Regions from separate parts of the Paenibacillus sp. FSL H7-0323 genome, predicted to be linked through region 1. Evidence: a T-box and tRNA genes for the amino acid it is inferred to sense, from the RefSeq annotation. Region 1 holds a T-box; the other holds one or more tRNA genes.

Evidence for each region. A T-box is a leader RNA that pairs with one kind of tRNA and senses whether it is charged. The one in region 1 lies ahead of MHH89_RS16405 (arginine--tRNA ligase), so its partner is inferred to be a tRNA-Arg.
Region 2: it encodes a tRNA-Arg, which carries the amino acid that the T-box ahead of MHH89_RS16405 (arginine--tRNA ligase) is inferred to sense. The anticodon was not compared.

What each region holds. Positions count from the first base shown of each region.
Region 1 covers NZ_JBBODB010000001.1:3,590,805-3,596,952, reverse strand. Annotated here, with positions in the region: gene MHH89_RS16410 (GH36-type glycosyl hydrolase domain-containing protein) at 1-1,255, shown strand, start outside; gene MHH89_RS16405 (arginine--tRNA ligase) at 1,314-3,179, opposite strand; T-box leader at 3,220-3,438, opposite strand; gene MHH89_RS16400 (hypothetical protein) at 3,688-4,047, shown strand; gene MHH89_RS16395 (collagen-like protein) at 4,093-6,148, shown strand, end outside.
Region 2 covers NZ_JBBODB010000001.1:5,064,266-5,070,413, forward strand. Annotated here, with positions in the region: gene MHH89_RS22935 (SIMPL domain-containing protein) at 1-674, shown strand, start outside; gene MHH89_RS22940 (PdaC/SigV domain-containing protein) at 800-1,903, shown strand; gene MHH89_RS22945 (GDSL-type esterase/lipase family protein) at 2,015-2,653, shown strand; gene clpP (ATP-dependent Clp endopeptidase proteolytic subunit ClpP) at 2,743-3,339, opposite strand; tRNA gene MHH89_RS22955 (tRNA-Arg) at 3,533-3,607, opposite strand; gene MHH89_RS22960 (sugar-binding transcriptional regulator) at 3,876-4,928, shown strand; gene gap (type I glyceraldehyde-3-phosphate dehydrogenase) at 5,042-6,052, shown strand.

The DNA.
Region 1 (6,148 bases):
GGTGCTTGGAGACTACTTGGCAGTAACTCAGGATTACAGCATCTTGGGAGCAACAGTACCGTATACCCGTAAGCACAGCTTTGACTTTACAGAAGAAAAAGCGACGTTGCTGGATCACGCACGGAAGGAAATTGCTTATATTAAGGATCATTTCCTGCATGACACACATCTGTCTTCTTACGGTGATGGAGACTGGGATGATACGCTCCAGCCTGCAAATCCACAGCTGAAGCAGTATATGGTTAGCAGCTGGACAGTGGCGCTTACCTATCAGACACTTAATCAGTTCTCAGAGGTACTTCGTTCAGTTGATCAAGCTGAGGCAGAGGAACTGAAGGCGATGGTGGAAGGAATCCGTAAGGATTTCCATACTCATATGCTTCAATCCGAAGTGATTCCTGGCTTCCTGTATATGGAGGACCCTGAGCAGATTAAGCTTATGGTGCACCCAAGTGACACAGAAACAGGTATTCAGTACCGTCTGCTGCCTATGACGCGCAGTATGATCAGTGAGCTGCTTACTCCGGAACAGGCCGAAGCACACTATGATGTCATTCAGGATAAACTATTCTGCCCTGACGGTGTGCGTCTGATGAATCGTCCAGCTCAATATGTTGGCGGGGTCAGCACTCATTTCAAACGTGCGGAGCAAGCGGCTAACTTTGGCCGGGAAATTGGACTTCAGTATGTGCATGCACATATCCGTTATGTAGAGGCTATGGCCAAGCTCGGTAAAACCGATCAGGTCTGGAAGGGTCTGGCAGCGATTAATCCGATCGGAATCCGCGATGTGGTGCCAAACGCTGAACTACGTCAAGCTAACTCCTATTTCAGTAGCTCGGATGGTAAATTTAACACCCGTTATGAGGCACAGGAGAATTTCGATAAACTGCGCAATGGTGACGTAGCTGTTAAAGGTGGCTGGAGAATCTATTCCAGCGGTCCTGGGATCTATATGAACCAGTTAATCTCGAATGCACTGGGGATCCGTACGGAAGGTGGAGACTTAATTGTTGACCCTATTCTGCCGGACTCGCTGGATGGAATGCACTTTAGTTTTGAATATGCAGGCACTAAGGTAGACTTTATCTATCACCTTACAGGTCGTGAGATTAGTCAAATTACTATCAACGGTACGGAAGTGCAAACAGAAGGTACACCTAACCGCTATCGTAGTGGTGGTGTTCGCATCAAACGTGCGGACTTTGATCGTCTCAGCACGGAAGCTGGAAATGTGATAGAGATTTATAAGTAACATATATATAGAAGGGCAATCTCCGCGTTAAGCGCGGAGATTGCCTTTTTTGTGTTTTTTACATTCGGCTCGGTGTCGGTAACCCAAGCACTTCGAGCACATCTCCCAAGATGTCTTTGAATCTTGAAGTGAGCCAGAGGCGGAATTCGATCGTAGCTGGATCGCCTTTTAGAATCGGACATGCAGAATAGAAGTTGTTGAACAGGGTAGCTAAGGTATGTGCGTAAGTGCAGAGCGTATTTGGCGTTAACTCTATACTTGCTGAATGTAATATCTCGGGCCAGAGGCTTAGCTGTCTTAGCAGCGCAAGCTCTGCTTTTTCCAATTCGGAAGGGAACTGAAGCTGTGCGGCAGCTGTAAGGATTGGGATCGTAGCTTTACTCAAAACGCTTGTCGCACGCGCAAAAGTATACATCAGATAAACTCCGGTATTGCCGGATATTTCGGTAGCCTGTTTGAAATCAAACACGATTTCCGTTCCTAAATTAAACCGCAGCAGATAGTAGCGAATCGCAGCAGTGGCAATCAATCGGCTGGAGAGGCCGTCTTTATCGGAACGTGAGTGCTCAATGTTCTGTTCCATAAGCTCCACCAGATCGCTTACCTTAATCCCGATTCCCTGACGTCCGGACATAGCATAAGAAGATTTGCCTTCTGAAATATCTATACCCAGCTCGGCCGCCGAAGCGGGACTAAGAGATACAACACCATAGCTCACATGATGGAGTTTGTCTGCTTGCTCGTTATAACCTAGTACCCCTAAGGCTTGCTTAACCATCTGTTGTGGATATTCCTGTCTGTAATCGATCACATTGATGACTCTGTCCGCCTGCCCATAAGATTCTTGGGTTCCAGTTAATCCAGTTGTCCATAAACCGGACGAGAATTCGCTATAGGAGAAATCTTTGGTCAAAAGACCAAATTTCCAGAGATGATAGGCAATATCTTTGGCTGTATACGTTAAAATCCCATTCGAACGCACCAGCACCTTATCGAGCTGATGCTCCTCTGAATCCGCTCCAATGTTAGCCTCTGTTCCTTGCTTTAGCACCCAGCAGCCTGCGAGTTTACCTTCAGTCTCTTGTACAAAAACGGCTGTCTGCTTCAGTAGCTCAGCTGCGGCTACCCAAAATCCCTCTTTTAAAATACTGCTCTCCCATACCAGCAAATCATAATAAATTCCAAAATGTTTCATTTCCTCTACATGCTCTCTAACGATGCGTTCAGCTACAAGGTTGCCCAGCCAGGCTTCGTTACCGCCCCCTTGTTCAAGGGAGTGCAGTATATCTGTGCGCTTATGTGTCATCTCAGGGTTCAGCGCATATTCTTTGTTCACTTTGGCATAAAGATCCCAGCAAAAATCACCGAAACGTTGGTGTTCCCCTTCTAAAGATATATTTAATAATCCAACAACTGTATCCGCCAGCTGATTGCCGAGATCATCAATGTAGTTATGGACCTCTACGTTATACCCAGTTCTTTTCATAATTCTGACTAGAGTATCGCCGATACAGGCGTTTCTTAGATGACCTACGTGGGCGGCTTTGTTGGGGTTGATAGAAGTGTGCTCGATGATGACTTTTTCCCCAGTGCTGGCAGGCAGTTCAAAGGAATGTTCAGCCCAGCTTTGCCAATTCATATACAAATTGATAAATCCGGGAGCAGCGACTTCAACTTTTTGTAAAAGACCGGCGAAGCGCCCTTGGAATTGAAGCTCTGCTTTCACTAATTCTGCTATGACCATTGGGGATTTACGTAGAGTTTTGGCTAGCTGCATAGCAATATTGCATGAATAATCACCATGCTCTAGATTTGCTGGCTGTTCGATCAGAATGGCAATGTCCTCTGGATAGTCAGCTCCTAAGGTATTGAATACACGTTGTACACTGTGCTCGATTCCGTCTTTGATGATTTGATTTAACATGGTATACCCTCCTTTGAAAATACAAAAAAGCCCTCGTCTCAAAAGAGACGAGGGCTTTAGCGCTCGCGGTACCACTCTCGTTGCTGAACAAGTTGTTCAGCCACCTTACGGGATAACGGCCTTCAGCCGGGACTTCCTACTAAGGTTCAGAAGTCCATCTCACGGGTGCGCTTCATTAAAGGGATCTGTACCGGCTTACACTCTCCCGGCTCGCTGAGGACTAGATCTCGTTAACTACTCTCCCGCTCATCGATGCTTAATTAATTTTTACCAGTATACCTAATATTTCATAAAAAGCAATAGTGGTTAGCTTCTTAACAATCTTGGTTGCTCTTTGTTGTTAGCTTATCAGATTAGTAGATTATAAATTTGGAAAAAGAAGGCTGTCTTGTTATAGGACCAGCTGTTCCTTTGCACAACAGTCCACACGCTAACTCAAGCCAAGGAATATTACTATACGGAGCCACTAATCTTTCAATTTGTAGTGGAAGGGAGGAGTGAATAAAACATGGCTATCTTTTCTACTGGACCTATAGATAACAGCCCAATCCTAGGGGTCAGACCGTCGCAACTGGTAACCGTAAAAGTAGTTAATCGGGATTCTCTTAATCCTTATAATCTAGTTATTCAAGGTTTCCTTCTTAACGGATCAAGAACGATGTATGTGAATGAAACAGTAAATCTAGCACCTAATCAAGTTTTAACTAAGAACTATTTTGCCGACTTGGACGCATTTGAATTTGTGTTTACAACAGTAGAAGCAGTTGAAGCAGAGGTTGGGATTTCAGTCTGGGGAAAACAGAACTCGGGGGCATTGGTAGATCCTCATCGCATAGTTGCGTGGGAGAAGCAGGCAGTATTAATTTAATAATTATTTTTGTGACACAGTTAACGTTAAAGGAGTGATGAGAAATTGAGTTATTTATCTACCGGACCGATAGACAATAGTATGGTAGGGGGTGTAAGACCTACTCAGCATGTTACTGTCAAAATTGATAACCGAAGTGACATTGATTCATCAATGGCTCTTGTTCAAGGATACTATATGGATGGGACAAGAACTTTATATGTCAGCGAGCTGATAAATGTAGCACCTAATGAAGTTATAACACGTGATTATTATGCCGATTTTGATGCGTTTGAATTTATTTTTACAACTACAAGTCTGGTAGATGATCCGATTCAAATCTCAGTATGGGGAAAAAATAGCGTTGGCCAGATTGTGACTGCCCATCGACTTGTACATGCAGAATTGCTTGGTGTAACGCAAGGAATAACTGGCGCGACCGGAGCGACTGGTGCAACGGGAGCGACCGGAGCCGATGGAGCAACGGGTGCTACCGGAGCAGGAGAGACTGGGGCGACAGGTGCAACAGGGGCAGATGGAGTGACTGGGGCGACTGGTGCAACGGGAGCAGACGGAGCAACTGGAGCGACCGGAGCAGGAGAGACTGGGGCAACAGGTGCCGATGGAGCTACAGGTGCAACTGGTGCAACCGGAGCGGATGGAGTAACGGGTGCTACCGGAGCAGGAGAGACTGGGGCGACAGGTACAACAGGGGCAGATGGTGCGACTGGTGCAACGGGAGCAGACGGAGCAACGGGTGCAACAGGAGCGACCGGAGCAGGAGAGACTGGGGCAACAGGAGCAGATGGAGTAACTGGGGCGACTGGTGCAACGGGAGCTGACGGAGCAACGGGTGCAACAGGAGCGACCGGAGCAGGAGAGACTGGAGCTACAGGAGCCGATGGAGCAACTGGCGCGACTGGTGCAACTGGAGCGGATGGAGCAACGGGTGCAACAGGAGCGACCGGAGCAGGAGAGACAGGGGCAACAGGGGCGACAGGAGCAGACGGAGTAACTGGGGCGACTGGTGCAACCGGAGCGGATGGAGCAACAGGAGCAACGGGAGCGACCGGAGCAGATGGAGTGACTGGTGCGACTGGTGCAACGGGAGCTGACGGAGCAACGGGTGCTACCGGAGCGACCGGAGCAGGAGAGACAGGGGCGACCGGAGCAGATGGAGTGACTGGTGCGACTGGTGCAACGGGAGCCGATGGAGCAACGGGTGCAACAGGAGTGACCGGAGCAGGAGAGACTGGGGCAACAGGAGCAGATGGAGCTACAGGTGCAACGGGAGCTGACGGAGCAACGGGTGCTACCGGAGCGACCGGAGCAGGAGAGACTGGGGCGACAGGAGCCGATGGAGCTACAGGTGCAACTGGAGCAACGGGAGCAGACGGAGCAACGGGTGCTACAGGAGCGACCGGAGCAGGAGAGACAGGGGCAACAGGGGCGACAGGAGCAGACGGAGTAACTGGGGCGACTGGTGCAACTGGAGCAACTGGAGCAGGAGAGACTGGTGCGACTGGTGCTACGGGAGCAACGGGAGTAGACGGAGCAACGGGTGAAACAGGAGTGACCGGAGCGACTGGAGTAGCAGGAGCAACTGGAGCAACAGGAGCAACAGGAGTAGCTGGTGTAACCGGAGCAACGGGTGAAACAGGAGTAACCGGAGCGACTGGAGTAGCAGGAGCAACTGGAGCAACAGGAGTAGCTGGTGTAACCGGAGCAACGGGTGAAGCTGGAGTGACCGGAGCGACTGGAGTAGCAGGAGCAACAGGAGTAGCTGGAGTAACAGGAGCGACTGGAATAGCTGGTGTAACCGGAGCAACAGGAGCTACCGGAGTAACTGGAGCAACAGGTCCGAATATTCAACAAGAAGGGTTTTCTGCTTTCAAACCCTCATTGGCAATTTCCACATCTACACAATTAACTGGCTGGACTGTGACAACACCTTTTTATGATAGCCCGTCTTTCGACGAAGTTGGGGGAAATTATACCATTCCGACAACTGGTAGATATTCGATTGAAGCGACTATCAATTATTCCACAACTGCCTCACTTTCTATCAGTCTTGGTGCTGGAGTTAATCCGGCTTTCGTAGTTCAGAGAACTTCTCCTACTG
Region 2 (6,148 bases), 1.5 Mb from region 1:
TCCAAGGTCCTGCAAAGGCTTACGCAGATGAAGTGCAGAAAAATGTCGTTAGTGTAGTAGGTAAAGGCGAATTGTCCCTCAAGCCGGATATCGTATACTTGTCCATCGGTGTGGATACTACGGCCACAACTGCGCAAGAAGCGCAGAAGACCAATGCCGCTAAAATTCAGAAGATTATGACTTTACTGAAGAATACTTGGAAAATTGCAGATAAAGATATTCAAAGCACGCAGTTTTATGTGCAACCCAATTATAGTTACAGCGAAAAAGAAGGACAGCAAGTGAAGGGGTACAACGCCAATCATACGCTGTTAGTGTCTTATAGAGATCTGACCAAGGTTGGTGAATTGCTGGACGCTGCATCTGCGGCAGGGGCGAATAATATCGGAAATGCACGTTTTTCTGTGGAAGATACTTCTGCATTTGAAGCTCAGGTGATTGAAAAAGCGATGGCGAATGCAGATGTTAAAGCAGGGGCTATTGCTAAGGCAGCTAAACGCAGCTTGGGTCAAGTGATCACGGTCAGCCAAAATGATGGCGATATCACTCCGGTTTATTTTGAACAGAATCTAAAAATGAATATGGCTGCAGCAGATGCTGGTGCAAGCACATCCGTGCAACCCGGAGTAGTTAAAGTTACAACTCAGCTGAGCGTAATGTATGAATTGAAATAGTATCAGAACAAGGTGAATGCAGAGAGGAGAGGTGTCTTCCACTAGTAATAGTGGGGGGCGCCTCTTTTTTTGTGTAAGTTCTCTACGATTCTGTTTAATAAATTGGAAAGGAGAGGAAAAATAAGATGATGAATATTATTTCAAAAGAATCAGCACGCAAATGGGGCATAGGTCTGATGTCAGCAGGTTTATTGTTTGGTGGAGGTCTGCTGCCCAGCGAAACGGGTTATGCAGCAGCTAGTAAAACGGAGAATATAGCTATTGATTCGCGTATCGTTTTAAAGGCAAACGGGATAAATTCGTTGCAGGAAGGTATTTTGAAGGAAGGACTGGCCTGGATTCCCCTAACTTTTATGCGAGATGTGTTGGGATTACCGCTTGTGTATGATAAGAAGGAAAATGCGTACATGATTGGAAAAGGATCGGCCAAGGCCAAGTTGATGTTATCCAGCTACGGTACTTCTGTGTGGGTGAACAACTATTTCATTCGAGAGTATGAAGGGAAGTTAATTAATAATCGCCTCTATGTTCCATCAGGATTGTTAAATGATTATATGGGTTATAAGGTAGATTGGAGTCGGGCCGCCAGTATGCTGAATGTGGTGAACAGACCGCAGAACGCGCTGACGGTAACCACGGAAACTTATGCTAAAGATCGGGCAGAAGCTTTTATTCAGCTTGATTATCCGAAGATCAGTGGATTGGGCAACTCCAGTGCGCAACAAGCTATTAATAATACTTTGAAGGAAAGTGTTATGAAATTCGCGGCGGGTGCAGAACAGGATATCTCCGATCGAGATGGAGCAGAGCCCAAATACACCTATGATTCAGGTTATGTAGTGACCTACAATCAGAATGGTGTGATCAGCATAGTGATGCATCAGTATAGTGATACGGGCGGCGCCCATGGAATGACTAACCGTGAAGCCTTCACCTTCTCGCTTAAGGATGGTAAGCGTCTACTGTTGGGCGACCTGTTTGGAGCTAATCCAAACTACAAAAAACAGCTGAATGCAAAGCTGAGCAAGCTACTGAAGGCAGAGGATAGTTATTTGGGAGGATTCAACGGATTGAATACGGAGAAATATTTCTATCTGAAGGACGACAAGGTTGTTCTGTTCTTCCAATTATATGAGTACACAGCGTATGCTGCAGGCTTCCCTGAGTATACTTTTAGTTTCAAAGAGCTTTTGCCGGATGGCAGTAGCCCGTTTGCTGGCATGAAATAAATGGAAACTCTTCGTCTCCGCTAATGTCGGCACAAGACATCTCCCCCTTACCAGAGTTGTCTCTTGTTCATATGCTAAAGGGAGTAACTAGTTTATGAACGGGGGAGAGCTATGGGCTACCAATATACTGCAATTGGCGATTCCTTGACGACTGGATTTGGTGCTCTGCCAGGTAACGGTTTTGTTCCGGTGTACCGTAGAATGGCAGAAGGGAGACTGCGGACTACTGTAGCCTCTACGAATTTAGGCGTGAACGGAATGACTACTTCAGAGCTGGAGCAGAGGCTGCGCGGAAATTCCATGATGCGTGAAGCCGTTCGAGAAGCCGATATCATCACTGTGTCTATCGGTGGTAATGATTTGATTCACGCGGCCAAATCAGCAGCAAGACAGCAAGGCAACTTATCCGCAGAACTGCGCAGATCGCTTCAGGAATGCAAACAAAATTTCTCTGCAATTATGAATATCCTTATACAATTGAAGGCGAGGACGCGTAGACCTTTTATCATTAGAATTGTGGGATTATATAACCCCTATCCTCAGGTGGTTGGTGCGACAGAGTGGGTCAGGCAGTTTAATCAATACGCAGCACAGTACAGCAGCCGAGTATGTGGATTTGCTTCGATTTACAGTGAGTTCGCAGGAAATGAGAGAGGGCTGTTATCCATTGATCATTTGCATCCGAATGGCCGGGGTTATCGCGTAATTGCCGAGAAGCTGGATGCGCTAGGTTATGGCGGGCTGGCTTAATTGGATTTAGGTCTTCTATAAAATATAAAGAGGCTGTGCTCTAACCATAACGGATAGAGCACAGCCTCTTTATATTTTTACTTTATAGCTTACACACCGCTAGGCAATGTCTTCTCGATTACTTTATCTACGATACCGTATTCAGCCGCGTCTGCAGCAGTCATGAAGTAGTCGCGATCTGTATCCTTCTCAATACGTTCTAGAGGTTGGCCCGTACGTTCTGCTAGAATACGGTTCAGCTTATCGCGCAATTTGAGGATGCGGCGGGCACGGATTTCAATGTCCGTTGCTTGACCTTGAGCACCACCCAGAGGCTGGTGGATCATGATCTCGCTGTTAGGCAGTGCGAAACGTTTGCCTTTGGCGCCAGCGTTTAGCAGGAAAGCTCCCATGGAAGCTGCCATACCCACACAGATGGTGGAAACGTCTGGTTTAATGTACTGCATTGTATCAAAAATAGCCATACCTGCAGTAATGGAACCGCCTGGGCTATTCACGTAAAGGTGAATGTCCTTGTCAGGATCTTCGGCAGCCAAGAACAGCATTTGTGCGATGATAGAATTGGCTACCACGTCATTAACCTCCGTTCCAAGGAAAATGATGCGGTCCTTCAGCAGGCGGGAATAGATGTCATAAGCGCGCTCGCCGCGGTTGCTCTGTTCTACTACCATAGGAATATAACTCACGTGGAAAACCTCCTTGATATTGGTTCTTCAAATGTATTCATTTTTACTCTTGCCGTATTACCCACATGATAAACAAATTCAAACAAAAAGTCAAAGAAAGTCAAACTTATATTCAAAAAAAAGAGCCGACAAGCGGCTCTTTGGTTAAGTAGTAGTATAGGCACTACTAAATTATGTGCAAAAATGAAATTAATGGCGCGCCCGCCAAGAATCGAACTTGGATCTCAGGCTTCGGAGGCCTACGTCATATCCATTGGACCACGGGCGCAACAAAAATGATTATAATACAATTTTTACACAATTGCAATGTAATATTAATACTGGACAAGCGCTCTAGGGACAGGCATCGGGCGCTATATCTTTTTCTGACCTTATTAATGTATAAGAAGACAAGCGCTTGAGAATTCTACTCTCGGAAGACTTGCGCTTCGAGCAATATTTGGTTAGAATATGGGTGGGACTTAAAAAGTTTACCCGGGACGTTTTGAGACCATGAACAAGGGAATAGAGGAAGACGAAGTTGCAGGAGTGAAAGTATGCGTAATTTATTAGATATCCAAAAGCAGCTTCTGCCTGATCTCATGGAAACCCTTAAGAGACGGTACACGATTCTTCATCAGATCATGCTGTCCGATATTATTGGGCGCAGAACGCTAGCCGCTTCGCTAGATATGACTGAGCGGGTACTGCGTGCCGAGACGGATCTTCTGAAATCGCAAGGGCTTATTGAGATCGAGAGTGTTGGCATGCGCATTAGCGCTGCTGGACGTAGACTGCTTGATTTGCTAGAGCCGGTTGTTAAGAGCCTATTTGGTCTGGATGAGCTGGAAGAGAAAATTCGAGCAACGTATGGTCTGGATAAAGTTATTGTAGTACCGGGTGATTGTGAGTCATCGCCGTTCACCAAACGAGAGCTTGGCCGAGCGGGTGCGAAAGCGCTGCTGAGTATACTTCGCGCAGATGATACAGTTGCCGTCACAGGTGGATCGACGCTTGCCGATATGGCTGATCAACTGGCACCGCCGTTGTCCCTTTCCTATAAGAACGCTTGGTTTGTTCCGGCGCGTGGAGGATTAGGAGAGAGTATGGAGATTCAAGCCAACACGATTGCCTCAACCATGGCAAAGCGGGTTGGAGCCAACTACCGGTTGTTGCATGTCCCTGATTTGCTTAGCGGGGATGCATACCAATCGCTGGCACTTGACTCTAATATTGGAGAGATTGTACAAACCATCCGTAGTTCGCGTATTATTGTACATGGGATTGGGGATGCCATTGAAATGACCCGCCGCCGCAAACTGGACGAGGCTACAGTCTCGGAAATCCAGGGTGAAGGGGCAGTGGCCGAATCTTTTGGCTATTATTTCAATGAAGAGGGTCAGGTTGTCCATACCATGCTTACGATGGGTCTACGTCTAGAAGATATTATCCGGACAGAGAAAGTCATCGGTATTGCAGGAGGCAAACCCAAGGCCAAAGCCATTCATGCCATGCTGCGTTTCGGGCAGGAGAATATTCTCGTCACGGACGAGGCTGCTGCAGTAGAAATAGGCAAGGAAATTGACAATCAACTACAGCTATCTTCGTAGTTTTTAGATTGCAGGCAATAACATACTTCTTGCATCATACTTAACATTGTTGTCATGACAGACCTCACCGTCTGTTTTGAATAAATAAAACGAATTCTAGGAGGAACTATTCAATGAGTGTAAAAGTTGGAATTAACGGTTTTGGACGTATTGGACGCCTTGCTTTCCGCCGTATTCAAAATGTAGAAGGTATCGAAGTGGTAGCAATCAACGACTTGACTGACGCTAAGATGCTTGCTCATTTGCTTAAATATGATACAACTCAAGGTAAATTCCAAGGTGATGTTGAAGTGCATGATGGCTTCTTCAAAGTCAATGGTAAAGAAGTTAAGGTTCTTGCTAACCGCAACCCTGAAGAATTGCCATGGGGCGACCTAGGCGTTGATATCGTACTTGAGTGCACAGGTTTCTTCACAACTAAAGAAGCAGCTGAAAAACACTTGAAAGGTGGAGCTAAGAAAGTAGTTATCTCCGCTCCAGCTACTGGCGACATGAAAACTGTCGTTTACAACGTTAACGATGACATTCTTGATGGTACTGAGACTGTTATTTCCGGCGCATCTTGCACAACTAACTGCCTAGCTCCAATGGCAAAAGTACTGAACGACAAGTTCGGTATCGTTGAAGGCTTGATGACTACAATTCATGCTTACACTGGCGACCAAAACACTTTGGATGCTCCACATGCTAAAGGTGACTTCAGACGCGCTCGTGCAGCAGCTGAGAACATCATTCCTAACACTACTGGTGCTGCTAAAGCAATCGGTCTGGTTATTCCAGAACTTAAAGGTAAATTGGATGGTGCAGCTCAACGTGTTCCAGTTGCAACTGGTTCCCTGACTGAACTTGTAACTGTTCTTGATAAGAGCGTTACTGTTGAAGAAATCAACGCAGCAATGAAAGCAGCTTCCGATCCAGACACTTATGGTTACACTGAAGATGAAATCGTATCTTCCGACATCAAAGGTATGACTTTCGGATCCCTGTTCGATGCTACACAAACTAAAGTATTGACTGTTGGCGACAAACAACTGGTTAAAACTGTTGCTTGGTATGACAATGAAATGTCCTACACTGCACAATTGGTTCGTACTTTGGAGAAATTCGCTAAAATCGCTAAGTAATTGACTTGATATAAGCAACATCTATAGAGCGGAAACAGAAATTCCTTGTTTCCGCTCTTTCTAAATGTATTTCTTGTTTCCTGCTAGAAACAATTT